DNA from 3 places in the Lactobacillus sp. A27 genome. Region 1 is predicted to be linked to each of the others. Evidence: a T-box and tRNA genes for the amino acid it is inferred to sense, from the RefSeq annotation. Region 1 holds a T-box; the other regions hold tRNA genes.
What was found. The T-box of region 1 lies ahead of leuS (leucine--tRNA ligase). A T-box ahead of a tRNA ligase gene usually reads a tRNA of that ligase, here a tRNA-Leu.
Positions count from the first base shown of each region.

Region 2: it encodes a tRNA-Leu, which carries the amino acid that the T-box ahead of leuS (leucine--tRNA ligase) is inferred to sense. The anticodon was not compared.
Region 3: it encodes a tRNA-Leu, which carries the amino acid that the T-box ahead of leuS (leucine--tRNA ligase) is inferred to sense. The anticodon was not compared.

Region 1 is NZ_JAEHNT010000002.1:718-8,847, reverse strand. It holds gene metK (methionine adenosyltransferase) at 1-887, shown strand, start outside; gene JEM49_RS00340 (MDR family MFS transporter) at 906-2,366, shown strand; gene JEM49_RS00335 (polyprenyl synthetase family protein) at 2,406-3,386, opposite strand; gene JEM49_RS00330 (phosphatase PAP2 family protein) at 3,523-4,185, opposite strand; T-box leader at 4,242-4,434, shown strand; gene leuS (leucine--tRNA ligase) at 4,475-6,889, shown strand; gene JEM49_RS00320 (putative polysaccharide biosynthesis protein) at 6,983-8,130, shown strand, end outside.
Region 2 is NZ_JAEHNT010000037.1:74,615-86,633, reverse strand. It holds gene JEM49_RS06240 (nicotinate phosphoribosyltransferase) at 1-470, shown strand, start outside; gene nadE (ammonia-dependent NAD(+) synthetase) at 467-1,297, shown strand; gene JEM49_RS06230 (calcium-translocating P-type ATPase, PMCA-type) at 1,487-4,156, shown strand; gene JEM49_RS06225 (CDP-glycerol glycerophosphotransferase family protein) at 4,243-5,397, shown strand; gene JEM49_RS06220 (oligosaccharide flippase family protein) at 5,402-6,832, shown strand; gene JEM49_RS06215 (glycosyltransferase family 32 protein) at 6,835-7,533, shown strand; gene JEM49_RS06210 (SprT family protein) at 7,521-7,991, shown strand; tRNA gene JEM49_RS06205 (tRNA-Leu) at 8,057-8,144, shown strand; gene JEM49_RS06200 (glycoside hydrolase family 73 protein) at 8,229-8,876, shown strand; gene pcrA (DNA helicase PcrA) at 8,963-11,209, shown strand; gene ligA (NAD-dependent DNA ligase LigA) at 11,250-12,019, shown strand, end outside.
Region 3 is NZ_JAEHNT010000018.1:8,383-20,401, reverse strand. It holds gene JEM49_RS03645 (hypothetical protein) at 15-167, shown strand; gene JEM49_RS03640 (thioredoxin family protein) at 115-486, shown strand; gene JEM49_RS03635 (ArsR/SmtB family transcription factor) at 476-1,126, shown strand; gene trxB (thioredoxin-disulfide reductase) at 1,232-2,155, shown strand; partial or broken gene JEM49_RS03625 (DsbA family oxidoreductase) at 2,167-2,812, shown strand; gene JEM49_RS03620 (hypothetical protein) at 2,874-3,068, opposite strand; gene yidA (sugar-phosphatase) at 3,235-4,050, shown strand; gene JEM49_RS03610 (bacteriocin immunity protein) at 4,103-4,360, shown strand; partial or broken gene JEM49_RS03605 (phophatidylserine decarboxylase associated domain-containing protein) at 4,494-5,777, shown strand; gene JEM49_RS03600 (PspC domain-containing protein) at 5,835-6,143, opposite strand; gene JEM49_RS03595 (IS607 family transposase) at 6,325-6,939, shown strand; gene JEM49_RS03590 (RNA-guided endonuclease InsQ/TnpB family protein) at 6,970-8,262, shown strand; gene JEM49_RS03585 (GH36 C-terminal domain-containing protein) at 8,397-8,777, shown strand; tRNA gene JEM49_RS03580 (tRNA-Leu) at 8,815-8,898, opposite strand; gene JEM49_RS03575 (serine hydrolase) at 8,986-10,281, shown strand; gene JEM49_RS03570 (NAD(P)H-hydrate dehydratase) at 10,283-11,131, shown strand; gene JEM49_RS03565 (L,D-transpeptidase) at 11,263-11,943, shown strand.

The DNA of each region.
Region 1 (8,130 bases):
GTGGTGTAGATCATTCACTTGAAACTAGAGAAAATGAGTCTGATCAAGACGAATTGGATCAAATTGGTGCGGGTGACCAAGGTTTGATGTTTGGTTTTGCTATTAAGGAAACACCAGAATTAATGCCTTTGCCAATCTCACTTGCTCATCGCTTAATGAGACGTGTTGCCTCATTGAGAAAGGATCATACTCTAGAATGGCTTCGTCCAGATGCTAAGGCACAAGTTACAGTTGAATACGATGAGAACAAGAATCCACTTCGTGTTGATACTGTAGTTATTTCTACTCAAACTGATGCAGAAGTATCTAATGACGAAATTCGTCGAGCAATGATCGATTTAGTAATTAAAGAAGTTATTCCAGCTCGCTACTTGGATGAAAAGACCAAGTTCTTGATTAACCCATCTGGACGCTTCGTTATTGGTGGACCAAAGGGTGACTCTGGTTTAACTGGACGTAAGATCATCGTTGATACTTATGGTGGTTATGCTCGTCATGGTGGTGGTGCCTTCTCAGGTAAAGACCCAACAAAGGTTGACCGTAGTGCTAGTTATGCAGCTCGCTATATTGCTAAAAATATCGTGGCAGCTGGTCTTGCATATCGCTGTGAAGTACAATTAGCCTACGCAATCGGTGTGGCTCACCCAGTATCAATTATGATTGATACAGCTGGTACCGGTAAGGTGGATGATGATCTTTTGACTGAAGCAGTTCGTCATGTCTTTGATCTTCGTCCAGCAGGTATCATCAAGATGCTTGATTTGCGTCGTCCTATTTATGAACAAACTGCCGCATATGGTCACTTCGGCAGAACAGATGTCGATTTACCGTGGGAAAAGACCGATAAAACTCAAGATTTACTTGATTACATCAAAAACAATAAATAATAAAAAGAGGGAGTAAAAATGAAAAAAACAAACGTGTCACTAGTCACGCTTGCGATTTTTATGACTACTTTTATGTCTGGTGTTGAAGGAACGATTGTTTCTACTGCGATGCCAACCATAGTTTCTGATCTGAATGGATTGGAAATTATGAATTGGGTTGTATCAATCTTTCTTTTGATGACGGCTGTGTCAACTCCTTTATATGGAAAACTGGCAGATAGCATTGGGCGAAAGCCAGTTTTTTTATTTGGGATTGCACTCTTTGTCATTGGATCGTCATTGTGTGGCTTAGCTCAGAATATGATTGAATTAATTGTATTTAGAGCAATTCAAGGATTAGGTTCAGGAGCAGTTCAACCGGTGGCTATTACGCTGATTGCGGATTTATATACTTTGCAAAAACGGGCAAAACTGTTAGGACTCAATTCTGGCTTTTGGGGAGTAGCCTCAGTAATTGCACCACTATTAGGTGGTTTTATTGTTCAACATCTGTCTTGGCACTGGGTCTTTTATATTAATGTTCCGATCGGAATTATCGCCTTTTTGCTGGTTATTTTCTATTTAAAAGAACCAAAGCACAATGCCAAATCAAAGTTGGACTTGCAAGGTACAACTTGGTTGGTAATTTTACTGCTAGCTTTGATGTTCTTCTTACAGGATCTTGGCGAAAACACCAATATTGCAATAATGGCTATTTTAGCTCTTTTAATTGTGGTATCGGTAATTGCCTTCTTTAAGGCAGAAAAGCGCGCTAAGGACCCAATAATGCCGTTATCAATGCTGAAAAATAGAGAGTTCCTGGCAATCAATCTAATTACTCTACTTATCTGTGGGGTAGTTATTGGCTTTGAATTCTATATTCCAACTTGGATGCAGGGAATTAACGGAACTAACGCCTCGCTTGCTGGTTTTGCCGTTACACCAAGTTCTTTAATGTGGATTGTAGGTTCGTTTATTCTAGGCTGGATGCTTGGCCGCTGGGGTATTAAGCGGACTTATGATTATATGTTAGGCGTATTGGTGATCACAGATTTGGTATTGCTTTTAGTACCAATTTACACACCATTCTGGGTATTCTGTATTGTCGCAGCCTTTAACGGTACCGCATTTGGGGTTATTACAACGGCATCTCAGGTTCATTCTCAAGTGCTAGTATCTAAGTCTGACATTGGGGTAGCAACTTCATTTAATACTTTGATGAAATATTTGGGTCAAACTATGATGATTTCAATCTACGGTATTGCCTTTAATACGGCGGTAGCTCATGGTTTAGCTAAGCACCCTGGATTGACTCAAGGGATGATGAATAAAATCGTTTCTGCGGAAAATGCCAAGACGCTAGCAGCCAATACGATTCCACAGTTGCGTCAAGTTCTTTTGGGTGGATTAAAAGCCGTATATTTTGTTTCATTAATCGTGATAATTGTTTCCATCGTTTTGAACCGAACATATCGTGATCAAAAAATTAATACCAAATAAAAAATCCAGATGCATCTTTAATGCGTCTGGATTTTTGTTTTAAAAGCTGCGTTTCAACAATTGTTGCGGCATTTTCTTAAGTAATGTTGTTGCACTATTATTTGGAAAAATAGCTAAACAGTCAACCGCTTTTTGGGCATAATCTTGAGCGAGTTTCCTACTTTTCTCAATAACGGAACTATTAACGAGAATTTCTTGAATCAGTTGCATATCTGAAACGGACATTTCGCGTTTTTTATTTAAAATAGGCAACAGCTTTTGTCTTAACTCGGGCTGATCAAGTGCAAGCAAAAGTGGCAAGGAATAAACACCGGTAGCTAAATCTTCTAAAGTAGGCTTATTGAGTTTGTCGCTGCCTGTGTAGTCTAATAAATCATCTACAATTTGAAATGCGATTCCTAGATTTTCTCCAAAATTGGCTAAAGCTTCACTTTCTTCGGCATTCCCACCCGCAAAATGTGCACCTTCTTCAGCTGCTAAACGGAAGAGGGCGGCGGTTTTACCTTTGATATCGTTTAGATAATCCGTAAAGGTCTGCTCTAAGTTAAAGCGTTCAGCCATTTGACCGAGTTCTCCATTTAAAATATGGCTCATAGTTTGCGCGTTGCGCACCAGATACTCGTGTTCTGCAGTTGTATCCAGCATTAAATCAAAAAAGTTGGTGAATAATAAATCACCAGCGTACACAGCGACATCTTTGCCAAACTCTGCTTGAATGCTGATATTGCCTCTACGCAGATCAGAATCATCGATGATATCATCATGAATCAAAGTTGCCATATGCAAAATTTCGATAGATGAAGCTAAATTAATAGTTTGTTGATTAACTTTTCCGACTACATGTGCTGCTAATAATAAAAGGCTGGGGCGCAGATATTTGCCACCGTTGTCGGCCATTGTTAATAAAGCAGTCTGTAAACTCTTATGAGGAGTTTGAATGGTGTGCTGAATCAAAGCATCGACTTCAGCTAATTCATCAGCAATAAGTGGATATTTTTTCCAAGGCTTAAAATTTTTCATAAATTGTTTCCTTAAACTAATAAAATTATTATCGTTTAATTGATTTGTTCAAATAGTTACATTACTTATTATTACGCAGATTGTGAATCTAACCAACAAAAAAACTAGTGAAAATTAAATTCACTAGTCTTTTTGTTTATTTTCGCGATTTTTCTAACATTTTTGGTTCAATGTAAAAGTGGTATAAGAATGAATAACCAAGTAAAACAAAGGTAATTCCTTCAATCCAACCTCCAAAGACATCAGATGGATAATGCACATGGACGAATATTCTTGTGTAGCCGATCAAGATCGGGAACAACGCCCAAATGATAATTAATAGAGTTTTCCAGAATTTGCTTTTAATTAATAAAATTGTCAAGATAATTAAAACTCCAAATAATGCGGCACTACCAACTGAGTGACCTGATGGAAAACTGTAGCCATCGGCATAAACTAAATGGTGAACGGTTGGACGTTGGCGCTCAACTGCGTGTTTGATAATCCAGTTATAACCGTTGGCACAGATCATGACGCCTGCTGTGAACCAAGCATAAGCATATTGTTTAAACGTAATTAAAAGAATAAATAAGATAATTGTTTCTATCGTAATCGTGCTGGTATTGCCTAAATTGGTAAAAGTTTTTGCAAAAGCGACATTTGTCGGATTATTATTGCAGACAATGCTGATGACTGCATTGTCGAAATTGTGGATAAACGGTGAACCAGATGAAACAAGCATCGCCCACGCTGCGTAGATGACCACAAAGATTATCCCTGGAACCAGAGTATCTCTTGGTGGATTTTTTGTATTAATCAAAAAAAGTCTCCCCTTGTAATTTTTAGCATTTGTGGTAAATTATAATCATTATCTATAAGAAAATAAAGGTCAGGAAGTAGTAACAAGGATATTTTTTCAGAGAGAGACTGGTTGCTGTGAAGTCTTAGAATGGAATTGTGAACTTGTCCTGGTATTGAAACCTATCGTTGCCATCCGCGTTAAGGAGCGATTAAGGGTCACATTTTTGATGTGGAACTTAGGTGGTACCGCGATTATTTCGTCCTATGATTGATAGAATCATAGGACTTTTTTGTTAGAAAGGAAAAATATGTATAATCACAAAGTTGTCGAAAAGAAATGGCAAGATTATTGGGCAAAGCATGATACCTTCAAGACAGGTACAGATCCCAAGAAGAAAAATTATTATGCATTGGACATGTTCCCATTCCCATCTGGTAAGGGACTTCACGTAGGTCATCCAGAAGGATATACTGCAACCGATATTGTCTCACGTATGAAGCGTGCACAAGGCTATAATGTGCTTCACCCAATGGGTTGGGATGCATTTGGTCTTCCAACAGAACAATATGCTTTAAAGACTGGTGAAGATCCAGCAGTTGTTACTAAAAACAATATTGCCAACTTTAAGCGTCAACTTAACAAGTTAGGCTTTTCATACGACTGGGATCGTGAAATTACTACTAGTGATCCTAACTACTACAAGTGGACTCAATGGGTCTTTGAACAAATGTATAAGAAGGGCCTTGCTTATGAAGCTGAAGTTCCAGTTAACTGGTCACCAGACCTTGGTACTGTTGTAGCTAACGAAGAAGTTATTGATGGTAAAACTGAACGTGGTGGTTACCCAGTATACCGTCGTAATATGCGTCAATGGATGCTTAAAATGACCGCTTATGCAGATCGTCTTTTGGAAGACCTTGACGATTTGGATTGGCCAGAACCAGTTAAGGAAATGCAACGTAACTGGATTGGTCGTTCAGTTGGTGCACAAGTAACTTTCAAGATTAAAGACAGTGACAAGACTTTTGATATCTTTACTACCCGTCCTGATACCTTGTTTGGTTGTTCATACACTGTTCTTGCTCCAGAAAACAAGTTGGTGCAAGAAATTACCACTGACGGTCATAGAGACGAAGTTAATGCTTACATCAAGAAGATTGAATCTAAGTCAGACCTTGAAAGAACTGATTTAAACAAGGATAAGACCGGTGTATTTACTGGTGCTTACGCAATTAACCCAGTTAACGGCAAAGAAGTTCCAATTTGGATTTCTGACTACGTTTTAGCAAGTTACGGTACTGGTGCCGTAATGGCAGTTCCAGCTCACGATGATCGTGACTATGATTTTGCTAAAAAGTTTGATTTGCCAATTAATCAAGTACTTGAAGGTGGCAACTTATCTAAGGCTGCCTTCACTGAAGATGGTCCACACATTAACTCAGAATTCTTGAATGGTTTGAACATCAAGGATGCCAAGAAGAAGATGGTTGACTGGCTTGAAGAACACAACTGCGGTGAAAAGAAAGTTAACTACAAGCTTCGTGACTGGGACTTCAGTCGTCAACGTTACTGGGGTGAACCAATTCCAGTTATCCACTGGGAAGACGGTACTACTTCACTTGTTCCAGAGGATCAACTTCCACTTCGTTTACCACATGCAACTGATATCAAGCCATCCGGTACTCCAGAAAGTCCATTAGCTAACTTAACTGACTGGGTAAACGTAGTTGATGAAAATGGTCGAAAAGGTAAGCGTGAAACCAACACTATGCCTAACTGGGCTGGTTCAAGTTGGTACTACTTACGTTATGTTGATCCACACAATGATAAAGAATTAGCTGATTACGACTTATTGAAGCAATGGCTTCCAGTTGACCTTTACATCGGTGGTGCAGAACATGCAGTTCGTCACCTTCTTTACGCTAGATTCTGGCACAAGGTTCTTTACGACTTGGGTGTTGTTCCAACCAAGGAACCATTCCAACGTTTGTACAACCAAGGCTTAATCTTGAAGAACCACGAAAAGATGTCTAAGTCAAAGGGTAACGTAGTTAACCCAGATGAAGTGATCGATGAATACGGTGCAGATTCACTTAGAATGTACGAAATGTTCATGGGACCACTTGATGCTTCAATTGACTGGGATGACAATGGTCCAGCATCAACTAAGAAGTTCTTAGATCGTGTATGGCGTTTGTTTGTTAACGACCTTGACCTTAAGGCAATTCCACAAGAAAGAATTGTGGATAAAAACGATGGTGAACTCGACAAGGTTTATGCAGAAACTGTTAAGAAGGTTACTGAAGACTTTGACGCTCTTCACTTCAACACCGCTATTTCTCAAATGATGGTCTTCATCAATGCTGCGCAAAAAGCTAAGAGTATTCCACGTGAATACGCAGAAGGATTTGTTAAGCTTTTGGCTCCAGTTGCTCCACACATGATGGAAGAAATCTGGCAAGTATTTGGTCATGATGAATCAATTACTTATGCTAAGTGGCCAACTTATGATCCAGCTAAGTTAGTTGAATCAACTGTGGAAATTATGGTTCAAGTTAACGGTAAGCTTCGTGGTAAGTTCCAAGCAGCTAAGGATGCAGATCGTGATGCTGTTCAAAAAGAAGCTATGGCTTTACCACACGTACAAAAATTCTTGGAAGGTAAGGACGTTAAGAAGGTTATCGTTGTACCTAACAAGATTGTTAATATCGTTGCTAAATAAGTTAAGTTTTTCCTAAAAGCTTTATGAAGTTGAGCTTTATGAAGCAAATTGAGTGACAATTAATTAGTTAATGCTTTTTATTAGGAAAAATTGATGGAAGAAGAAAATAATTTAGATAGCAAAGATACACAAAGCACGTTTTTAAAGGGCTCTGCCTGGATGACCTTTGGGTCGATTGCTTCTAGAATCTTAGGTGCGTTGTATATTATTCCTTGGTATGCCTGGATGGGTGACTATGGGAATATTGCCAATGCCTTAACTGCGCGAAGTTATAATATTTATACGATATTTATTCTAATTTCGACGGCTGGAATTCCGGGAGCGATTGCCAAACAGGTGGCTAAGTATAATGCCTTAAATGAATATGGAATTGGGCGAAAATTATTCCATAAAGGGTTAATTTTAATGGCCTTCTTAGGAGTAATTTCTGCTGCGATCATGTATTTTGCCTCACCGCTACTGGCATCTAACGGTAGTCAAAGCGATCCAAGACAAATTGCAGTTATGCGTAGTTTGTCTTATGCGATTTTGCTTATTCCGATCTTGAGTATCATGCGTGGGTACTTCCAAGGGTATGCGGACATGATGCCAAGTGCGATGTCACAGTTTGTGGAGCAATTTGCTCGAGTAGTTTGGATGCTTTTAACGGCATTTGTGATCATGCAAGTGCAGCACGGCTCTTATGTTCATGCCGTTATCCAGTCAAACTTGGCTGCCGCAATTGGTGCCGCATTTGGGATTGGCCTGTTAGTTTGGTTCTTGTTTTCACGGCGAAAACAATTAGATAATTTGGTTGCTAATTCGAATAATCGGTTAAAAGTTTCCACAACCGAACTATTTGCGGAAATTATTGAACAGGCAATTCCATTTATTATTATCGATTCAGGAATAACTTTATTCTCATTAGTAGACCAATATACATTCCACCCAATGATTGCAGGGCTGGTTCATGCAAGTTCAGATACAATTGAAGATTGGTATGCATTATTTGGTCTTAATGCCAATAAGTTGATCATGATTATCGTGTCTTTGGCAAGTGCAATGGCAGTGACAGCGATTCCGCTTTTGTCAGCTGCACATACTAGAGGCGATTTTAAGAGCATCTCTAAGCAAATTGCTAATACGATGGACTTGTTCTTGTTCGTGATGATTCCTGCTGCATTCGGAATGGCCGCTATTAGTAAACCGATTTATACGGTTTTCTATGGCCCAGATCCATTAGGTAGCAACGTTTTATACTT
Region 2 (12,019 bases), on a different contig from region 1:
TTGCCATGGAAGACGAAATGCACGCAATGCGTGACACCTTGAAGATTTCTTCTAACGCAATCAAGGTATCTACTCCAGGCAAGAAGCAAGTATGGCGTATCAGTGCTAACACTGCTAAGAAAAATGAAGGTGATTGGGTATCTCGCTATGACGAAGACCCACGTAAGTTTGACGCATTGTTCATGTTCCACCCTCAATATACTTACATCAACAAGGTGGTTACTGATTACACTGCTATTCCGCTTTTACACGACATCTTTAAGGAAGGTAAGCTTGTTTACAATCAACCTAGCCTTGATGAAATTAAAAAGTTTGTTGCTGATAATTTGGATGGCTTATGGGATGAATACAAGCGTAGCTTGAACCCACAAGAATATCCAGTTGATTTATCACAAAACTTGTATGAGAGTAAGATGGATCTTATTCAAGATATTCGTCGTAAGATTAGAGAAAGAAGCATTGGTCGATGAGAGAGTTACAAAAAGAAATTATTGCCTATGAACATGTTTTACCTGAAATTGATCCTAAAAAAGAAATCAGACGTTCAATTGATTTTTTAAAGGATTATTTAAAGGCTAATCCATTTTTGAAGTCATATGTGTTGGGCATTTCTGGTGGTCAAGATTCTACTTTAACTGGTAAGCTTTGCCAAATGGCAATTGAAGAAATGCGTGAAGAAACTGGTGATGATTCTTACCAATTTATCGCTGTACGTTTGCCATACGGCGTTCAAGCTGATGCTAGTGATGCTGCAGATGCTGTAGCTTTTCAAAAGCCTGATCAAGATTTAATTGTTAACATCAAGGAACCAGTAGATGCTATGGTGAAAGTAGTTGAAGCTAGTGGCCAAAAGATTACTGACTTTAACAAGGGTAATATCAAGGCTCGTCAAAGAATGGTTGTGCAATATGCCATTGCCGGTGCTAACAAGGGTGCCGTAGTTGGTACTGATCATGCTGCTGAAAACTTTAGTGGTTTTTACACTAAATTTGGTGATGGTGCCGCTGACTTAACTCCACTGTTCCGCTTAGACAAGCGCCAAGGCAAGATGCTTTTGAAGGAGTTAGGTTGCCCTGCTCATCTTTATGAAAAGGCTCCTACAGCTGACCTTGAAGAAGAAAAGCCAGATTTGCCAGATGAAGTTGCTTTGGGTGTAACTTACAAGGAAATCGATGACTACCTTGAAGGCAAGGAAGTTAGCGATAAAGCAGCTGATCAAATCGAAAAGTTATGGAAGAAGAGTGAACACAAGCGTCATTTGCCAGTTACTGTTTTTGATGATTTTTACAAGAAATAATCATTCACTAAAACTTGTTAAAGATTCAAAACCTTCTTATAATGAACTTGATCATAAGGGAGTAACGGCAATTTGCTTGCGGTAAATCCAACAGCCGAAGTAATCACTTCTGGATTTACCTTAATTTGTGAGACTTATGTGCTACAAGCATGTAAGTCTCTTTTTTATTATGAGAAAGGATGAAATAAAATGGCTCGAAAATATTACACAGAGACAATTCCCGATGTCGTTGATAATTTGAATACCGCCATCGACACTGGCTTGTCTAGTGAAGAAGCCAAAAAGAGATTAACAAAGTATGGTCCGAATTCTCTTGCTTCTAAAAAGAAGAAGAGCATGTTCATGCGCTTTGTTGATCAATTTAAAGATTTTATGATCATTGTTTTGATCATTGCTGCAATTCTTAGTGGGGTAGTTGCCCATGAATGGACAGACGCCGCAATTATCATGATCGTGGTTATTCTGAACGCTGTTTTAGGGGTGATTCAAGAGGCACGTTCTGAAGCTGCGATCGACGCATTAAAGCAGATGGCAACGCCGAGTGCGCATGTGCGGCGAGATAATGCTATTGTACAAATTCCAAGTACAGAACTTGTACCAGGCGATATTGTCTTGCTTGAAGCTGGAGATGTTGTTCCAGCTGATCTGCGGTTAATTAGAGCACATAGCTTAAAAATTGAAGAAGCTGCTTTAACCGGTGAATCGGTTCCTGTTGATAAAAGCGATGAAACTCTTCAAGGTGATGACATTGCCTTGGCTGATCGAATTAACATGGCTTATTCTAGTACCAATGTTACTTATGGTCGCGGTGAAGGGATTGTCGTTGGAACAGGGATGAATACCGAAGTTGGTAAGATCGCCACGATGCTTAACAATGCCGATGAAACCGACACTCCTTTGAAGGGAAACTTGAACCATTTAGGCAAGATCTTGACGATCATGATTTTGGCTATTTGTGTGATTGTGTTTGTTGTCGGGATGTTTACCAAGCAAGGCACGGAGCCAATGAATGCTTTGCTGATTGATATGTTCTTAGTTGCTGTTTCACTTGCCGTAGCTGCTATTCCAGAAGGACTTCCAGCAATTGTTACGATTATTTTGGCTTTAGGTACGCAAACAATGGCCAAACACAAGGCTATCGTCAGAAAATTGCCAGCTGTTGAAACTTTAGGTGCTACTGACATTATTTGTTCAGATAAGACTGGTACTTTGACCCAAAACCGGATGACCGTCGAAAAGATTTTTTATCGCGGCAGTTTGCATGATGATAATGATGAAATCGAGGAGGACAATCCGGCCTTATTATCAATGGTCTTGGCCAATGACACAAAGATTGAAAATGGTGGGGACTTGCTAGGTGATCCTACCGAAACGGCTTTGATTCAATATGCTTTTGATCAAAACATTAATGTTCATGACTTGCTTGAAGAACACAAGAGAGTGCAAGAAGTACCATTTGATTCAGAACGTAAGTTAATGAGTACCGTTAATAAGTATGGCGATAAGTTCTTTGTTGCCGTTAAGGGTGCTCCTGATGAATTACTTAAGCGCGTAACTTCGGTCAAAATTAATGGTGAAATTTCACCAATTACTGCAGAGCAAAAACAAGATATTTTACAAACTAACAAAGATATGGCTAAAAAAGCCTTGCGTGTCTTGGGCCTAGCTTACAAGATAGTTGATCAGACTTACGATGATCCAAGTACTGATAACGTGGAACAGGATTTAATTTTTGCAGGACTTGTTGGCATGATTGATCCAGAACGGCCTGAAGCAAAAGCTGCCGTAGCCGAAGCTCACAGCGCTGGTATTAGAACCGTTATGATTACTGGTGACCACCAAGTAACGGCTCAAGCGATTGCGGAAAGATTGGGGATCTTAGAGCCAGGACATGACGAACGTGTTTTGACTGGTGCACAGCTTGATCAATTAAGCGATGATTACTTTACTAAGCATGTTGGTGACTATAACGTTTATGCTCGTGTGTCGCCAGAGCATAAAGTAAGAATTGTGAAGGCATGGCAGGCAAATGATAAGATCGTTGCCATGACTGGTGACGGTGTTAACGACGCTCCAAGTTTAAAGCAAGCTGATATCGGGATCGGTATGGGAATTACCGGTACTGAAGTGTCTAAAGGTGCTGCCGATATGGTCTTAGCCGATGATAACTTTGCGACAATTGTTGAAGCAGTTAAGCAAGGACGCAAAGTCTTTAGCAATATTCAAAAGGCGATTCTTTACTTAATGAGTTGTAACGTCGGTGAAGTGTTAACCGTCTTTATGATGACGATGCTAGGCTGGGATATCTTAGCTCCAGTGCAGCTTCTTTGGATTAACTTGGTAACTGATACCTTGCCAGCCATCGCCTTAGGTGTGGAGCCAGTTGAAGATGGCATCATGAAGCGTAAGCCTCGTGGTAAAAAGTCTAACTTCTTTAGCGGCGGTGTAGCTAGCTCAATTATTTATCAAGGTATTTTGGAAGGAATCCTAGTGTTAGGTGCTTACCAGTTTGGTCTGCATGTTGGTCCACATATTGATAATCCAGCTTTGCAGCATGGGGATGCTTTAACCATGGCTTTCTTGACTTTAGGCTTGATTCAATTGTTCCATGCAATTAATTCAAAGTACTTACATCAATCTATTTTTAGAAGACATACCTTTTCTAACAAATGGTTCAATGGTGCGATCATCATCTCTGCTTTAGTGATGTCAGCCGTTGAGTTGCCGTTTATGACTAGATTCTTTGATGTCACTGAACTTAATGGTGCACAATGGGCAGTCGTATTAATAGCTGGACTTTGCATGATTTTGATCGTGGAAATCATTAAATTCTTTGAAAGAAGAGCCGGCAAAAGATAAAGTTTAGCAAAATAAACGAAAAAAGCTTGAGTAAACTCAGGCTTTTTTTGTATGCTTAAATCAGATTATTTTGAGGAAGTTATCAGATGAAAAGTTTTTTATTCCGCCTATATTTAGCATTGATGAAATTTAGAGCGCATTTTACGACGATGGAAAATAATAATATCGTTATCTTAAATGGCTCAGGTCGGTCAGGTTCAAATGGCTATGCCTTTTATAAATGGCTATTGCTTAATCATCTCGAATATAACGTCAGCTTGATTGAACCATGGCCATCATCTCACTTGAAATGGGAAGCCTGGCAAAAGATCGGTGCGGCGCGTTACGTCATTACAACGCACCAACCATTTAAAGTACGCAAGCATCAAATTAACGTTCAGCTTTGGCACGGTGTTCCACTTAAGCGGATGGGGATCATGGCAAACAATACTCGCTATCGTGATAATAAGCGTAATGAAAAATTGTGGCATAAGAATGCAGATATCGTCGCTTCAAGTTCAGATTTGTATGAGACACTCATGAGCGCCTGTATGGCGATCGAAACTGAAAAGTACCATAAGTTAGGCTTTCCTCGTCTAGATCTACTAGATAAGCCTGTTATTAGCAAAGAGCAATTGTTAAAAGATTTGTTTAACACTACTGATTCAGAAGCACAGATCGGGATTTACATGCCTACGTTTAGGTATGAGTTAGAAGATAAGACGATTATGGATAAAATCAAAGAAGGTAACTTTTTTGCATTTGAAGACTTCGATGGGGAAAAATTAAACGCCGAATTAGCTAAGCGACACCAATACTTAATTGTGAAATTGCATCCCTACGAAATGCGCTTATTCGCTAACTTCAAGAGTAATTATTCCAACATTGCCTTTTTAAACAATGATTACTTATTTGACCACAATTATGATTTGTATGAACTCTTGGGCGATACCGATTTCTTGATGACCGATTTTTCATCGATTTATTTCGATTATCTGCATCTTAATAAACCGATTGTCTTTGTCACTAACTTCTTACAGCAATATAAAAAGACGCGTGGACTTCTGCTTAGTCCGTATGATGAAATTACACCGGGTATTTGCGTTAATTCAGAAGCGGAATTAATCAATAATTTGGATCATCTTGATAATCAACAAATTGTCAATCGGCGTCTTTACTGGCTGCATTTAACTAGTGAGGCTAAGGGTGATTCATACTGTCAAAATGTCTTTGAATATATGACTCAAGAATATCGAGGTTAAGGTATTGCGTAAAACATTTTTAAATATCTTATATAATGCGGTTTATCAGATCTTTATCGTTTTAGTACCGCTGATTACAGTACCCTATCTTTCAAGGGTATTAGGACCAAAAACTTACGGAATCTACAGTAGTGTTAATAACACAGTCCAATTTTTGATGATCTTTTGTATTTTGTCAGTTTCTTATGTGGGGATGCGGACGATTTCAAAAACACGGACGTATGGTACACCTGAAGATTTAACTAAAGCATTTTGGGGATTATGGTATTTCCAGGGGATTGCTGGGATTATTACTATTGCTTTTACTGTTTTTATTACTACAGTATTCCATATTCAATATTGGTTTTATCTATTATTAATGGTGCCATATTTGATTTCTGCACAAGTGGATATCTCATGGTTCTTCCAAGGGTTAGCCGACTTCGGCCGAGTTGTTTTGAAAAATACTTGTGTAAAACTAGTCAGCGTTGTATTGATCTTATTATGGGTAAAATCACCAGCAGACTTGTGGAAGTATTTGTTAATCATGTCGGTTTCGACTATGCTTGGGTCCTTTGTCTTTTGGTTTGACATTCACCGTTATGTAGGCAAGCCAGTCGCTCATTTTTATAAGTTCAAAAAGACGGCAATTGCGATTGGTACGCTAATGATTCCGCAGATTGCGACCCAAATTTATACATCGTTAGATAAACCAATTTTGGGGCTTTTTTCAAGTTCAACCCAGGTTTCTTTTTATGATAATTCGCAAAGAATCTCAAACATGATCTTAGGCGTAATCACTAGTATTTCGCTTGTTATCATGCCGAAGATGGCCAGTGAAGGAAAAGAAGCACAAAAGGTAGTGATGAAGAAGTCCCTAGAAGCCACGGTAATGTTGGGGACATTATTTGCAGTAATCATTATGGCTAATACTAAACAATTCGTGCCATTCTTTTTCGGAAATCAATATATTCCAATGACACCGTTGATGTTTTGGTTTACCTTAACCATTATCATGATTCCAACCGGTGGGGTTTTTGCTAATCAGTTTGCTCTGGCTAATAGTCGGGACCGTGATTATGCTTTTCCGGTCGTAATTGGAGCGATTTTAGAAATTGTTTTAAGTTACGTGCTAGACCGTCCATATGGTGCGATGGGAGCAATGATCGCCATTTTAATTACTGAATTTGTTGTGTTAATACTTAGACTGTGGGTAGTACGCGATGGCTATCGATTTACATATGTCTTTCATGATGTGCCTAAATATATTGCAATTGCTTTGATTACCTTAGCTGCAGGGATGCTGATGCCTAACTTTGTTTCATCTGCATTTTTCAATATGGCAGTTAAATCAATTATCATGCTCGTAATTTATTTGGGCTTGATGTTCCTGTTTAAGTTGGACTTTAACAAAGATATTGTTAAACTGCTCAAGAATTTCTTTAAACGAGGTTAAAAATGATACCAAAAATAATTCATTATGTTTGGGTAGGTCATAATCCTAAGTCAAAAATAATTAAAGAATGTATTGCGACCTGGAAGAAAAATTTGCCTGCTTATCAATTCATTGAATGGAATGAAGATAATTTTGACATGCATGAAAATAAATATATTGAGCAGGCCTATCAGGCTAAAAAATGGGCCTTTGTTTCTGACTATATTCGTGCACGGGCAATTTATGAGCAGGGTGGTATTTATTTGGATACCGATGTGCGCGTAATTGATGATCTAACTACTTTGTTAAAAGATCAGGCTTTTATTGGCTTTGAGAACAAAGATTATCTCTCAGCCGCAATTTTTGGTGCGGAGAAAAAGCATCCCTTCATGCAAGATATTTTAGATTATTATCAAGATCGCAGTTTTGAATTCGATTCTCATAATCAAATGGCAGGAGTCAACAGCATTTCGGTTACTGACATCTTGATAGATAAATATGGCCTAAAAATTGGTAATAAAGAACAAATGCTTAAAGAGGGCATTCATGTTTATCCAGACGGCGTATTGTGCAATCCTTCCAAAGATTCCAAGTCTATCCATCTTTTTACAGGGACTTGGATGAACGGCAAGCATTCTTTTAAGCATAAGATCGTAACGGATTTAAAACGTCATATCAATACTCCAAAACAGGCTGGGCGATATGCTAAATGGATTCGGTAGAATTACAAAATTTAATAGAGCAAATTTCTCTGCAATGTTTTAATAGACCATTTTTGCATCAGGTAAAAATCAATCGCCGAATGACGACAACAGGTGGACGTTACCACCTTGATGATCATCATATTGAAATTAATGCGCATTTTTTAGCGCCACAATATCATGAATATTTGGTAGGCATTATTAAGCATGAATTGTGTCACTATCACTTGCATTTATTGCATCGTGGTTATCATCATCGCGATCGTGATTTTAAAATTTTGCTCCAAAAAGTAGGTGGCAGTCGCTATGCACCCGATATAGGCTTGCGTCGGCGTAAAAAATTTAATTATATTTATGTCTGTGAAAATTGCGGCTTGCATTATCCGCGTATGCGCCGAATTAATACTAGAAGGTATAGATGCGGTAAATGCAAGAGGCAGCTGCGTTTAGAGCAAAATTTTAAAGTTTCTAATAAATAAATTTAAATTATTTTCAATTTTCCCTTGCACATCTCTTAGATTTAGTCTATTATAGTTGATGTGCCGCGGGCGTGGCGGAATGGCAGACGCGCAAGACTAAGGATCTTGTGATCGCTTTAGATCGTGGAAGTTCGAGTCTTCTCGCCCGCACCAGTTAAGAAGTCGCAGTGAGCGACTTCTTTTTTTTACACAAAAATAGGTTATACTTTACTTAATGAATTAAAGGAAATAAGTATTATGGCAAAAAAGCGTAAGTCAAGGATACCTAAAAGCGTAAAGACCGTTGTACGTGTGTTTATCATTTTGTTTATTTTGTTAGTGGCATATGTAGGTTTTCATTACTACAGAAGATATGCAATTCAATCTGAACAAATTAGACAAGCACAACTGCAGCGTGAACAAGAAGCCGCAAAATTATTACGGCAAAAGAAAGCATTTATTAAAAAGATTGGGCCGATTGCCCGTGAAGTAGATAAATCATACGATTTATTACCAAGTATTACTGTTGCCCAAGCTTGTCTTGAAAGTAATTACGGGCAAAGCGATTTATCACAAAAATATAATAATTTATTTGGAGTGAAGGGAACTAATCCTAATACTTCTGCGGTGATGACAACTAAGGAATATGTTAAGGGCAAGTGGATCACTGTTAAGGCACGCTTTCAAATTTATGATTCATATGAGGCATCGATTAGAGCCCATGCGCGTCTATTCCAAAATGGAACGACTTGGAATCATCAACAATATAAGCATGTCTTAGCTTCTAAAGACTATAAGACTCAGGCGAAGGCTTTGGTTACTGATGGCTACGCTACCGATCCTGATTATGCGGATAAATTGATTAATTTGATTGAACAATTTGATTTGGAAAAATATGATAAGTAAAAGTAAAGCAGCAAAATGAATGCTGCTTTTTTTGGTATAATATTCGAGTTGCATTAGTAAATTTATTTTTTGTGAAGGGGACAATAATGAGCGAAAAATCTATCTTAGCCGGTTTGAATCCGCAACAGAAAAAAGCGGTTGAAACTACAGAAGGACCACTGTTGGTCGTTGCTGGGGCAGGTTCTGGTAAAACTTCTGTTTTAACTAGACGAATAGCCTACTTAGTTGAAGAAAATCAAGTTGCACCATGGAATATTTTAGCCATTACCTTCACCAATAAGGCGGCTAATGAAATGCGTGAGCGTGAACAAAAATTGCTAGGGCCAGCCGCTCAAAATATTTGGATGTCGACTTTCCACGCCCTTTGTGTTCGAATTTTGCGTAGAGACGCTGATAAGATTGGCTATAGTCATAACTTTTCTATTGCGGATTCTGCAGAACAATTGACTTTGGTAAAACATATTGAAAAGGATTTGAACATTAATCCTAAGATGTACGATCCACGTGGAATTTTGTCTGCTATTTCTAATGGAAAGAACGACTTGCTTGATCCTAAGGCTTTTGCTGCAAGTGCTAGTTCACCTTTTGATAAAATGGCAGCTAAGGTATATGAAGAATATCAAAGAAGACTGCGCCGTGATCAAATTATGGACTTTGACGATTTGATTATGCAGACTTTGGTTTTATTTAAAAAAGATCCAGATACTCTTCATTATTATCAAAATAAGTTCCGTTACATTTTGGTAGATGAATATCAGGATACTAACCAAGCTCAGTATGAACTCTGTCATGCATTAGCTGCACAATATAAAAATATTTGTGTAGTTGGGGATGCTGATCAGTCAATCTATGGCTGGCGTGGTGCTAACATGGAAAACATCATGAATTTTGAGCAAGATTACAAAACTGATGGAGTTAGAACTGTTAAGCTAGAACAGAATTACCGTTCAACTGGTCATATCTTATCAGCCGCAAACTCAGTGATTAAAAATAATCAGAACCGTAAGGCAAAGAATTTATGGACTGATCAAGGCGAGGGTGCCAAGGTTACTTATTATCAAGCTCAAAGTGGTGATGATGAATCCCACTACATTATTTCGAAAATTAAGGAAGAAGTAGAAGCTAAAAAACGCACTTACAAAGATTTTGCCATTCTTTATCGAACTAACGCCCAATCACGTACAGTCGAAGAAGCTTTTGTTAAATCAAATATTCCTTATCAAATCGTGGGAGGTCACAAATTCTACGACCGTAAAGAAATTAAGGACATTATGGCTTACTTGAAGTTGGTCGCAAATCCTGCGGATACAATGAGCATGAATCGTATTATCAATGTGCCTAAGCGTGGTATTGGTGCAGCGACTGTGGATAAGTTGTTGGCATTTGCGGATGAAAATCACTATAATGCCTTGGATGCCATGGATCATGTGGCAGAAAGTCCAATTAATACCAGAGCTGCTAAAAAGTTAAGCGATTTTGGCACAAAATTGAGGGATGCAATAGCTTATGCACAAACGCATGGCGTAACTGGTTTAACTGAAAAGATCTTGTCTGACTTTGAATATACTGATGCTTTAAGAGCAGAAAATACTATTGAAGCTGAAACTAGATTAGAGAACTTGGATGAATTCTTATCAGTTACTAAGCGTTTTGATGATCATTATGAGCCCGATGAAGATGAATCAAATCCGTTGAGTGACTTCTTGGCAGAAGTTTCATTATTGAGCGATCAGGATGATTTAGATGAAGATGATAATCAAGTTGCTTTAATGACTTTGCATGCTGCTAAAGGTCTAGAATTCCCAGTTGTTTTCTTGGTCGGCATGGAAGATGGGTTGTTCCCATTGCAGCGAGCAATGATGGATGATAATGAACTTGAAGAAGAGCGCCGTTTAGCTTATGTAGGAATTACTAGAGCTAAGAAGGAACTTTATTTGACTAATGCATATTCACGGATGATGTACGGTCGTATGCAAAATAATCCACCTTCAAGATTTTTGGATGAAATTGATCCTAAAGATTTGCAAAAAGAAGAAAGCAATCAACTTCAAAGTAGCTTTATTAAATCTAATTTTCAATCACAACCTGCACCATTTGCGCGTAAAGCTGAACGAGCTCGTGCCCAAGTTTATACTGCTAAAAAGGCTTCTGGTGCTGTAGGTGCCGAAAAGAAAGGCTGGAGTGTTGGCGATCAAGTTGAACATAAAGCTTGGGGCCGCGGTGTTGTAACCAAAGTCAATGGCACAGGGGAAGATATGGAATTAGATATTGCCTTCCCAGATAAAGGAATTAAGCGTCTTCTAGCAGCTTTTGCGCCTATTAAGAAGGTATAATAAAGATAAAAATAAAAGGATTTTTAATCAGGAGGTAAAAATGGCTAAGATTACTCTTGATGAAGCTAAAAAAGAAGCAGCTTCTCTTAGAACCCAGCTAGATGAATGGGCCGATGCGTATTACTCTAAAGATGCGCCTGAAGTTGAAGACAATGTTTATGATCAAAATTACAACCGTTTGCTTGAATTAGAAAAAGCTTTCCCTGAAATTGTTACGCCTGATTCAATCACTCAGCGTGTAGGTGGAGAAATCGATAGTGATTTTACAAAGGTTAACCACCCAATTCCTATGCTTTCAATGGGGGATGTTTTTTCTAAGGAAGAACTTAAGGAATTTGACCAACGAATGCAAAAGCTGGTTGGTCACCCCGTGGAATATAATGTCGAATTAAAGATCGATGGCTTATCTTTATCACTTGAATATCAAGACGGTAAATTGGTTCGTGCATCGACTCGAGGCAATGGTTATGTTGGTGAAGATGTAACGGCTAATGCACGTTATATTGCGGATATTCCTCAAGTTTTACCAGAACCTTTAACTACTGAGGTTCGCGGCGAATGTTATATGGGAAAAGAAGCTTTTGCCAAGTTAAACCAAGAGCGTGAAGAAGAAGGCTTGATCGTTTTTGCAAATCCACGTAATGCGGCTGCTGGCTCACTTCGTCAGCTTGATCCTAAGGTTACTAAGAAACGTCAACTAAGTACTTTTATTTATACATGGGTTAATCCACCGCGCGAGATTACCAGTCAGCACCAAGCGATTGAACGCATGCATGAATTAGGTTTTCATACTAATGAAACAGGTCGCAA
Region 3 (12,019 bases), on a different contig from region 1:
AAGGAGAAAATAAAATGACTGAAAAGAAACAAGATAAGGAAAAATTACAATCAGCATTTGCATCACTTAATGATAATGATAATTTAAGTGCGGGCGTTTGTGGTCCAGATGGCTGTGAAATTGACTGGAGCAAGGCAAAGAAAAATACCAAAGATGATCAAAAATAGTCTGAATACTATCCCAGATAATGCTGTTTTATATTTTGACAATGATTGGTGTGCTCAATGTTACGGTGAAACAAATGTTGTAAAAGATTTCACTCAAATAGTTGGCGATGTGGTTCCTTTCTATGAAATAAATGTCAATGAAAAACCAGAATTAGCCCAAAAATTTGAGGTATGGTCAGCTCCCAGCATTGTTTTGATCAAAAATGGAAAAAAGGTTGATCAGTTTAGTAAGTTTTTAAATTTTAACCAGTTTAAGACGTTATTTAATTACTATTTTAGTTCGTTAAAATCGAAAGAGGTGAAGGAGCATGCAAGATAAACTAGCAATTGCCTATCAAGATAGGGCTTTTGATCAAGTGTTGCGCATTGGGAAAGCCGTCAGCAATCTGACACGTTTAAAGATTATTTTTATTTTAGATCAAGGCTCTAAGTCCGTAGAGGAAATTTCAAAGGCAATCAATATTAGCGTGGGCACAACCTCTAAGAATTTACAAATATTAAAGCAAGTAAATTTAGTTAAGGAAGAAAAAAGCAAGAACTTTGTCTTTTATGCGTTGGCAAATGAGCAAGTAAGTCAACTGTTAATGCTTTTGACGACTTTAGCAGAAAAAACATTGCCAGAAATGAGATGCCTTGAAAAAACATATGATACTTTGCCGCAAACTGAAATAGCGGATCTATCAAATCAGGATAGCGCTACAACTTACGTTTTAGATTTACGTCCGACCGATGAATTCAATAATGTACATTTATCGGGAGCTCATAATATTCCATTTAATGAAATTGATTTTACTAATCTACCCTTTAGTCCTAATCAAGAAGTAATGGTTTATTGTCGTGGTCGACTTTGCGGTTATGCAAATCTGGTTGGCAATGAATTAAAAGCTAGAGGCTATACGCATGTTAGTGTTTTTAACCATAGTATGACAGAATGGCAAAAGGAAAAAGCCAAAAATTAGATACAAGCTTTTGAATTAAATAGTTGACTTACAAAAAGTTAGTGATACTATATAATTATAGTTCAACGAATTTATAGAATATTAAAACTTAGCGAGGTAATAACGATGAAAGAATACGATTTAGCTGTAATTGGTGCAGGTCCTGGTGGTATGACAGCTGCTCTTTATGGAGCTAGAGCTAACTTGAAGGTTGCAATGATTGATCGTGGTGTTTATGGTGGTCAAATGAACAACACTGCTGAGGTTGAGAATTACCCAGGTTTTCCATCAATTATGGGACCAGAATTGGGTGAAAAGATGTATAAGAGTGCAACGGATCAAGGCGTTGAATTCGTCTACGGCGATGTGCAAAAAATTGAATTAGATGGTCAAAAGCGCATTGTTAGAATGGATCCAGAAGACATTACAGCCAAGGCAGTAATTATTGCAACTGGTTCAACCAATCGTAAGCTTGGCATTCCTGGCGAAGAAGAATATAGCGGTAAAGGTGTTTCCTACTGTGCTGTCTGCGACGGTGCATTTTTCAAAGATGAAAATGTGGCTGTAGTTGGTGGTGGTGATTCCGCTATTTCTGAAGGTCTTTACCTAGCAAACTTAGCCAAGGATGTTGATGTAATTCACCGTCGTGATCAACTTCGTGCTGAAAAGGTTTTACAAACACGTGCTTTTAATAATCCTAAGATGGAATTTACTTGGGATAGTGTTCCAGTTGAAATTGTTGGTGATGAAAATAAAGTTACTGGCATCAAGGTTCACAATAAGAAGACTGATGAAGATAAGGTAATTGATGCTTCAGGTATCTTCATCTACATTGGTAATGTGCCAAATAGTGAACCATTCAAAGATTTAGAGATTACTGATGATCAAGGTTGGATTATTACTAATGATGAAATGGAAACTACTGTGCCTGGCGTTTATGCAATTGGTGACGTTCGTCAAAAGAAGTTACGTCAGATTGTTACAGCAGTTGGTGAAGGTGGTATTGCCGGTCAAAACGCCTTTGAATACATTAGTGAATTATCAGACTAATGAGGAAAAAGATGAAAATCAAATACTGGTCAGATATTGCATGCCCATTTTGCTATATTGGTTCTACTAGAATGAAAAAGGCAATGAAGGAAGTTGGCATTTATGATGATACTAAGTTGGAGCTTAAGTCATTTCAATTAAATCCAATGGAAGCTGAGACTGCTAAGAGTGGAGATTATATCAATCACTTTACTGGTGGTAAAAAAGAACTCGAAGCAGATGCTAAACAAAAGATGGCTTACATTATCCAAATGGCTGCTGGTGAGGGCTTAGAATTTCATTTGGATAAAGTTGTACCTACTAATACAATGGATGCTCATCGTTTGATCAAGTTAGCTGAGAGTAAAAATGATCGTGACTTGGTAGAAAGAGTAATCAGTCGTTTTTACAAAGTATACTTCACTGATGGTAAGTCAATTGCGGATAAAGACGTGTTGACAGCAGCTACAGTTGAAGCAGGTCTTGATAAGGATGAAGTAGAAAAAATTCTTGCTTCTGATCAATATGAACGCCAAGTTGTAGGGGATGAAGTTGAAGCACTTAGGTATCCAAGGTGCACCATTCTTTGTAATCAACAATAAATATGCAATCAGCGGTGCACAACCATATGAAGTATTTGTGCAAGCATTAGAAAAAGTTAAAGCAGAAGAAAAGTAAGCTAATAATAAAAGTCGTTGCTCTGTAGTGAGTAACGACTTTTTGTTTGGCAAATAATCGGTTAAGCTTGTTTCATGAAGTTTTCTAATTCCTTCTTAGTGAATTGATCACCGTAATCAGCCTCTAATCGATGTAAAATTTGCTGATTAGTTCCACCAAAGTCTCTTAAAGCAGAAATTAGCTTTTTAAGTCCACTAATAGTAGCTTCTTCTTTACCTTCTTGTTTTTCTTCTAAAAGTCTTGTCTCGTAGTCCATAATCTTGTCCTTCTATTTTCCTTTAGCATTTATTATAATGGCATCAATTTAATACGCAAAAAGTTGGCAAATTTTTTTCAATGATTGAAAAAATATAAATGATAGAATTAAAGTTAGATTTATGATCGATGAATTGAAAATTAATAGAAATATACACGAGGAAAATATGAAGGATATTAAATTAATTGCAATTGACATAGATGGGACCTTATTAAATAGTGAGCGCAAATTGACACCAGGTGTAATTTCTACCATTAAACAAGCAAGTGCTGTAGGAAAAAAGGTGGTTATTTGCACCGGCCGGCCACTTGCTGGGGCACGTGAATATCTTGAACCGTTAGGTCTTGATGAGCAAGATGATCAATACATCATCAGCTTTGGGGGTGCTTTGGTTGAAACTACAACTGGCCACGGTTTAATTGAAGAAACTTTATCATATGATGACTATATTAGAATTGAAGCATTAGCAAGAAAAACTAATTTACATTTTCATGTTAGTAGCGATGATTGCGTTTATACTGCTAATCGTAATATTGGTAAATATACTGTACATGAATCTGTATTGTGTAGTATTGGTATTAAATATCGTACCCAGGAAGAAATGGCTGATAAAAAGATTTATAAATGCATGTATGTCGATGATCCTGATGTTTTGAGCGCAGCAATGGCCAAGTATCAAGCTGATTTTGACCAATTAGCTAAGGAATATATGGTAGTTAAAAGTACGCCATTTTATCTTGAAGTTAATCGTAAAGGTGTCAATAAGGGAACAGCTTTAAAGGCATTGACAGAAAAATTAGGATTGACTCAAGATAACGTAATGGCAATTGGGGATGAAGCTAATGATCTGAGCATGATTGAGTACGCTGAAACTGGTGTTGCAATGGGGAATGGTACTGATTTAGTTAAAAAAACTGCGGATGTGGTAACTGCTGATAATGATCATGATGGAGTTGCTCAAGCAATTAAAAATATTTTATAGTGTAAGCGGATACGGATAGCTCTATAATAGAGTTAGAAAGAAGGTCTCGCTTATGGCTCAAGATGAAGAAAGAATTATTAGAGATAAAATTGAATATATTGTTAATCATGATGAGGAAGTAAAGAAAAATCCCGAATTGATGGAAATTGTGCGGACAGCTTATGGCAGAAGGGCTGCTGGTAAGCCGATGCAAGAAGTAGCTTTAGCACTTGATAAGGCTTTAGCAGGATATATTATTAGCCACGGTGATGATACACCTGACAGTATTTTAGATTTGCATGAAGAAATGCAAAAATTATCTGGAATTTAAAAAATACCCCATAGTGCAGTAGCTTTGCATTAATGGGGTATTTTTGGTTTTAGAGTCATTTGAATGTAAGCGAATACAAAAAGGCTATACTAAAAGTAACAGAGTATTATTTTAGTAGAAATAGTGGCCTATTATGACAAGACATAAATTTAACGTTGGAAAATGGCTTCCCAGCGATCAAGAATTTGAAAATAAATGGGTAAAAAAGGTTTATGAAGAAGCAAAGAGCGAAGAAAATAAGAATTTGCTTCCACCGGTTCAAGCTTTAAAAGAATTGATTGAATCAAATCGTTATATTTGGAATTTGTTTCAGATGATGTTTGATGAAATTCCTCAGAAAGATGTTGATACACCTGCAGGAACACCGCAGGTTCGAGACTATCACGAACTTTTATTAGTGCTTAATCGGCTAATTCAACGTGCTCCGGAATTTAATACGACTGGCTTGGTTGGTACACCAATTAATGCCGTACTTGATTATTCAATGGGAACTCGTGCCGGTTATGTTTTATTTAACGATCCACGTGTTAATGCGAAGATGAAAAATATTTTGGATTACTGAGGTCGGTATTTACAAAGTGAAGAGTCTAGTTATGTTCTGAATACTTCAGATAAAGGCTGGCTTTCACCGTATGCTTTAAATGAAATGGCTAAAGAAGCAGGCGGAGATAATTTCGTGGACTTATTTGCTGTGCGTTCAACAGATGTTAAACAAAAATTAGGTTATACTTCATGGGATGATTTCTTTACTCGTAAGTTTAAGCCAGGTATTAGACCTGTAGCATCCCCAGATGACGATGACGTGATTGCTAACGCCTGTGAATCTGCCCCATTCCGTATTGCGCATGATGTACCACTTAAAGCTAAGTTCTGGATTAAGGGACAGCCATATTCATTGATTGATTTGTTGCACAATGATCCGTGGACATCAAAGTTTGAAGGCGGTACATTGTATCAGGCATTCTTAAGTGCTCTTAGTTATCACCGCTGGAACAGCCCAGTTAGTGGTAAAATCGTTAAAGCATATAATTTAGATGGTACTTATTATGGTGAAGCTTTGGCACAAGGATTTGAAAATCCAAATGGTCCTGATAAGGTTGCCGCAAATAATTCTCAGGCATTCTTGACATCGACTGCTACTAGAGCAGTGATCTTCATTCAGGCTGATAATCCTAAGATTGGTTTGATGTGTTTTGTTGCTGTCGGCATGGGTGATGTTTCTAACAATGAAATTACCGTGCGGATTGGTCAACATGTTAACAAAGGCGATCAGTTAGGGATGTTCCACTTTGGTGGGTCAACTCACGTTTTGCTATTTAGACCAGAAGTTAAGCTCGATTTTGATATGCATGGACAAACTCCAGGTCTTGATACGACTAATATTAAAGTACGTGAAGCCATTGTACGTGTAGAATAAAATTAATGTTAAAAAAGGCGAGGAAACTGTTTTAAGCAACTTCCTCGCCTTTTTTAGTTATTCATTATCTTTAGAATCTGATTCTTTTTCATCATTTGTTTTGGTAAAATCACCATCCATACTGTTAGGACGACCGGTGTGATAATCTGTGTCGTGTTTTTCAGCTTTAGGTGATGATGCACCAGGTTCTGGCATTACCATTGCGGCAATGATGTAAAGTGCGATGCCAGGGAAAATACCAGTGAACAGAATTACAGCTGCACCGATAATTCTTACCCAAGCTGGATCAAAGCCGAAGTAGTCAGCGATACCACCGAATACACCAGCTAAAATTTTATCAGGTGATTTAGTTAATCTTTTTTGCATAATAATAGCCTCATTTCTATTTGCTATTGTTTACGTATAATTATACAGCAAGTGGCGGTGCTAGAGAGAATTACAGATCTATTTTAAGAGTTTCAACAAGTTTAAAAATATATGTGTAATTGTGTTTCTTAAGTGTTATAAAGTGTGCTATAATCTCGCTACAAGGTGGTGAGATTTTTTTATGTCTAGAATTATGTATTTAAAAGAAGCTGCTGCCTATCTTGGCAAAGCGCCGTTCACTCTTCAAAGCTGGGATCGAGCTGGAAAATTAAAAGCTCATCGAACAGCTAACAACAGACGATTTTACTATCAATCAGAGCTTGATCAGTATTTAGGCCTTGATCATAACGAGCCCATTGATAAACGCAAAATTGTGGCTTACGCGCGGGTATCTTCCAATGGGCAAAAAGACGATTTAAAAGATCAAGTTGCTTTTTTAAGGCAATTCTTGAATGCTAGAGGCATTATCGCCGATGAATATATCTCAGATATTGGATCGGGCTTAAACTATAAACGTCCTAAATGGCTTAAGTTGATCAAAGACATCGATGCAAATCAGATTAAAGAGATCTACGTTACTTATGAAGATCGCTTTATCCGTTTTGGCTTTAAGTTCTTTCAAGAATTTTGTGCTTGGCATGACTGTAAGATAATCGTCTTAAACAATGAGGATACTTCGCCAGATAAGGAGCTAGTGGAAGACTTAATTAGCGTTATTGATGTTTTTTCATGCCGTCTTTATGGACTGAGAAGGTATAAAAACAAAATAAAGAACGATCCTAATTTAAAAGAATAAGCGATGCATCTATAAAAGGAGGTGGATAAAATGCCAGAATACTATATAAAAACCAAATCCTATGAGCTGTTTCCCAACAAACAGATGAAGGCTGTTTTTGATCGCAATTGCGATTATCGGAGATTCTGCTGGAATGAAGCCTTGGCTTTGTGGAATGACGAATACGATATTAGGCAGCTGATGCTTGATAAAGAGATCAAAGCTGAACTGCGAAAGGCCAAGAGTCAACGCAAATTTACTGCCGAACAAGAAGAAATGCTTGCCAGCTATCCTGCGCCTAATTGGAAAGCCATCAGGAATAAACTAGTGGCAGAAAAAGAAGACTGGCAATTTAGCTATTCAGCCCATCTATTGCAGCTAGCCGTACAGGATTTGGGCAAAGCCTGGCAAAATTTTTTCAATAAAGCTCAAAAAGATTGGGGCAAGCCTAAATTTAAATCTAAGCGGGCTCCCAAGCAAGGCTTCAAGAGCGACCAAGCTAGAATTGTTAATGGCAAGCTGGTTTTGGAAAAGCCTCAAGGGTTGAAAGCAAATTGGCAACCAATAAAATTGTCAGAAAAGCCTTTTGATTATCCTACAGGAACAATGTCTTTTTATCGAGTAAGGGATAGGTATTATGTGGCAATTCCATATAAGATCCCCAAAGATAGGTTCGAAGTCAAAAAGAAAACAGGCAAAGCGACCGGCGTAGATATAAACGTAGGCCATTTCAATTATGAAGATGGTCAGCTTTTGATTATTCCTAAGTCTTTGACCAAAACATACAGCAAAATAAAGCATTATCAAAAGCAGCTGGCAAAGAAGCGAACAGTCAACGGTAGAATTAAAGGTGCGCAAAGCAAGAAATACTTGAAGACGAGAATCAAGCTTCAGGCATCCTATCAGCGTGCCCAAAACATTCAAACGGATTTAATGCATAAATTTACTACTGAACTGGTAAACAATTACGATCAAATAGCGATTGAAGATCTGGGAGTCAAAGGCATGCTTATGAGCCATGTGGCTTCAAAAGGCATGCATCGAAGCATGTTTGGCTTGTTTAGAAAGCTTTTAACATATAAATGCGAATGGTATGGTAAAGAACTGATTATTGCCAACAAGCTATATCCATCAACGCAAAGATGCGCAGCATGCGGCTTGGTCAAAAAAGGCGATGAAAAGATCACGCTGCAGGGCAATAAAAAGCATGGCACCAAGCATAACGAGTTTGTCTGTTATAATCCTAGCTGTCCTAATTACAATAAAAAGGTTGATCGCGACGAAAATGCCATGGCCAACCTAACGCTGCTAGTAAAGCATCCAGAGTTAAATCGAGCCTTATAAGATAATTGCGGGCGAGGCTACGTCCGAAAAGATGCCAAAAGAGCTAGTCAATGCGATTACTTCTAAATTGAAATATCGGAATACTAGCGTAGACGTTGGTAAGAGAAATGGAAAGCACGAATAGTCCAAAATGTATGAAAATAGAACATAGTCATACATTTGCTTACATTTTTCATAGCAGTAAACGGGATCTACTTGTTAATGGCCACTTTGAGCAATTAGTGCCCTTAGAAGATCAAAATAAATATGCATGGAGCGTAAAACAAGATGAAAAACAAATCATTGGCTTTTTCCGTAAATTAGCTAAGCCAAATGATACGCTTGATCGTTATCTTTCCCTCTCAAATTTAGATCAAAATGCAGACTATATCATTAATCAAAAAAATAAGGTTAGTGGTAGAGTACTTACTAATTTTGGTTTGCGTGAACCATATAAATTCAATGCTTCTAATGGTGATACAGCCCAAGTGACTGGTGATTTTCAGTCGTATCTCTTTGAAATAGAAAAAGAATAGCAAAAAGACCTAGCAAATACTGCTAGGTCTTTACTTATGCCCGCTAAAGGATTCGAACCTTCACTCAGTCACCTGAACAGCGACCTGAACGCTGCGCGTCTGCCAATTCCGCCAAGCGGGCATTTTTCTCATGTACATGAATAATAATACCAAATATTTGGTAAAATGTAAGCATAAATATACTTTATTATTCAAAAGGACGGGTTTCATGTTTTTTAGTAAAAAGATAAAACGAGCTGTTATTAGCCTCGTTGCTCTTATTTCGTTAGTATCGTGTGGTGCAACATTTTCAGCACCTGTTAAGGCGGATGTGGCTAATTATCAAACGGATCAAGTTAAATTAGATGTCAAGTCAGCAATCGCCATTGATAGTAACAGTGGCCAGGTTTTGTATGCAAAAAATGCAGATAAGACTTTGCCAATTGCTTCTATGACTAAACTTGTGACAGTTTACTTAACTTTAAATGCAATTAAGAATCAAAAACTATCTTGGGATCAAAAAGTTAAGCCAACCGCTTCTATTGTGAAGGTGGCTAATAATGCTGAGTATTCAAATGTACCTCTTAAGATGGGACATTCTTATACTATTAAGCAACTTTATCAAGCAACTTTGATCGAATCAGCTAATGGTGCTGCCATGCTTTTAGGACAAACTATCGCTGGTTCACAAAAGGCATTTATCGATCAAATGCGTGCACAAGTGAAGAAGTGGGGTATTAAAGATGCCAAAATTTACACTGCTTGTGGTTTGCCAAATGGCAATGTAGGCAAGGATGCATATCCTGGTGTAAGTAAAAATGCTGAAAATTCTATGTCAGCTAAGGACATGGCAATTGTAGGTCAAAACTTAATCAAAGATTTTCCTGAAGTATTAGAAACTACTAAATTAGCTCATTTAGACTTCAAAGACCAAGGTCATACTACTAAGATGGCTAACTTTAACTGGATGCTCAAGGGCCTTTCACAATATGATAAAGCTTATCCAGTCGATGGTTTAAAGACGGGTACTACTGATGCCGCAGGTGCTTGCTTTATTGGTACTATCAATCATGCAGGTGCACGTTTAATTACTGTAGTCATGGGTGCGCGTCACAAGGATGGTACTGACCCTGCACGTTTTATGCAAACTAAGAAGTTAATGAACTATGTCTTTACTAAGTATCGTCCAGTAACTTTTAACGCAAGTAGTCAAATGGCTGGTGCTAAAAACATCAAGGTAACTGATGGAGATAATGCCACTACTAATTTGGGTCTTAAAGAAAAGACAACAATTTGGGATCCTGCTGATGGTAAAACCTTAGTAGCTAAGTTAAACAAGCAAACAGTTGAGGCACCAATTACTAAAGGTCAAGTAGTAGGCAATTATCAATTTAAGTCTGGCAATGAAAAGATTATTTCATTATCAAATCCTAATGGAATGAATGTAAAAGCTAAGGCACTTGCCGCAAATGGTAAGGTTAATTTCTTTGTAAGAATTTGGCGGATGCTTTTCGGGGGCAGATAAAATGACGGAAATAACTGAAGACATTTTAAAGAAAGTTATCAAAAAAAGGGCAAGTGACAGCTACAAAGGAAAATATGGTCGCGTGCTTTTAATTGGCGGTAGTGACAACTATGGCGGCGCAATTATTATGTCTACTGAAGGTGCTATAAATGCTGGTGCTGGGTTAGTAGCTACTGCAACACATCCTATGAATTTATCTGCTTTGCATGCTCGTTTGCCAGAAGCGATGTTTATTGACTGGCGCGATAGCAAGTTAGCGGATTTAATCAAAAAGGTGGACGTAGTTGTCTGCGGTCCTGGACTTGGGATGAGTGATTTAGCTAAACAAATTTTGGTAATTCTAAGAAGATGTACTTCAGAAAGTCAAACCGTGGTTTTGGATGCTAGTGCATTAGATTTAATTAGTGAAGACAAAACATTATTGCCTGCTAATGCTGGGCACTTGATTTTGACGCCACATCAAATGGAATGGCAAAGATTAAGTCAAATTCGTATCCCATTTCAAACAGATAGTGCTAATGTAGATGCTCTTAATCAGTTAATTCCGGATAGTAATGCAATGCTGGTTTTAAAATCTAATCATACACATGTTTATGATGGTACAGGTCAATTCTTTGTTAATCCAATCGGTAATCCTGGCATGGCTACTGGCGGCATGGGTGACACTTTGGCTGGAATCATCGGCGGTTTTGTTGCACAATTTGGTCCAAGCGTCGATACAGTTTTAGCAGCTGTTTATATTCATTCTTTAGCTGGTGATTTAATCAATAAAGATGATTATGTAGTTAGACCAACCAAAATTTCTAAAGTATTGCCTAAATTAATGAAAAAATATTCCGAATTAGACTAAACATGTTAAAATCTTATATAGTCATAAAAGACATCCCCATTATTAGGGATGTTTTTTAACATCATGCTATGAATACGCATAGCATATTTCAATAAAACTAAAACTATTAATTAAAGAAGATTGCTATATTTATGAAGAAAAATATTGTTATTGGTGTTGCTAGTATTGTAATCGCATTCGGAGCTATTATTGGTTTAGCTAAGGCTTGTGCACCTAAGTCTGACGCTTCTCAAGAAGCAGCTACCACGCAAACTAAGGCTAAAACCAAAGCTACTAAGCCTAAGAAAAAAGCTAAGAAGATAGATGATGGTGCCTTGTATCGTCCTTACCGTGATCCTAAGGATTTACGTAAAGCAGGCGCTTGGAAAAAGAAAAGTGAAATCAAAAAATATCCTAAGATTAAGCCAAATGAACAAGATTTAACCTTGCGAGTATCTTTAAAAGGTAACCGGACTTATTTGCTGAGAAAAGGCAAAGTTCTTTACACAATGTTATCTACGGGAGGGATTTACAAAAAGGGAAAATCCCTTACGCCAACTGGAACTTACAAGATTCAAAACGGTCGTGGAGATAGTTTCTTCAATTATAATTTAGGTGAAGGAGCTAACAATTGGACCAGTTGGAGTCCGGATAATGTTTACTTATTCCACTCTGTGCCAACAAAGGCGGACTATAGTTATAACCTAAAAGAAGCAGCTAAATTGGGCAGAACTCAAGGATCTCACGGCTGTATTCGTTTAAGTGTACCTGATTCTAAGTGGATTATGAATCATATTCCAGATGGAACTAAGGTAGTTATTAAGGATAATTAGAACAAAGAAGCGCTACTCAAGTTGTGAGTAACGCTTCTTTTCATAGTGAATTTAATGAAAAATGCCCGGAAATCCC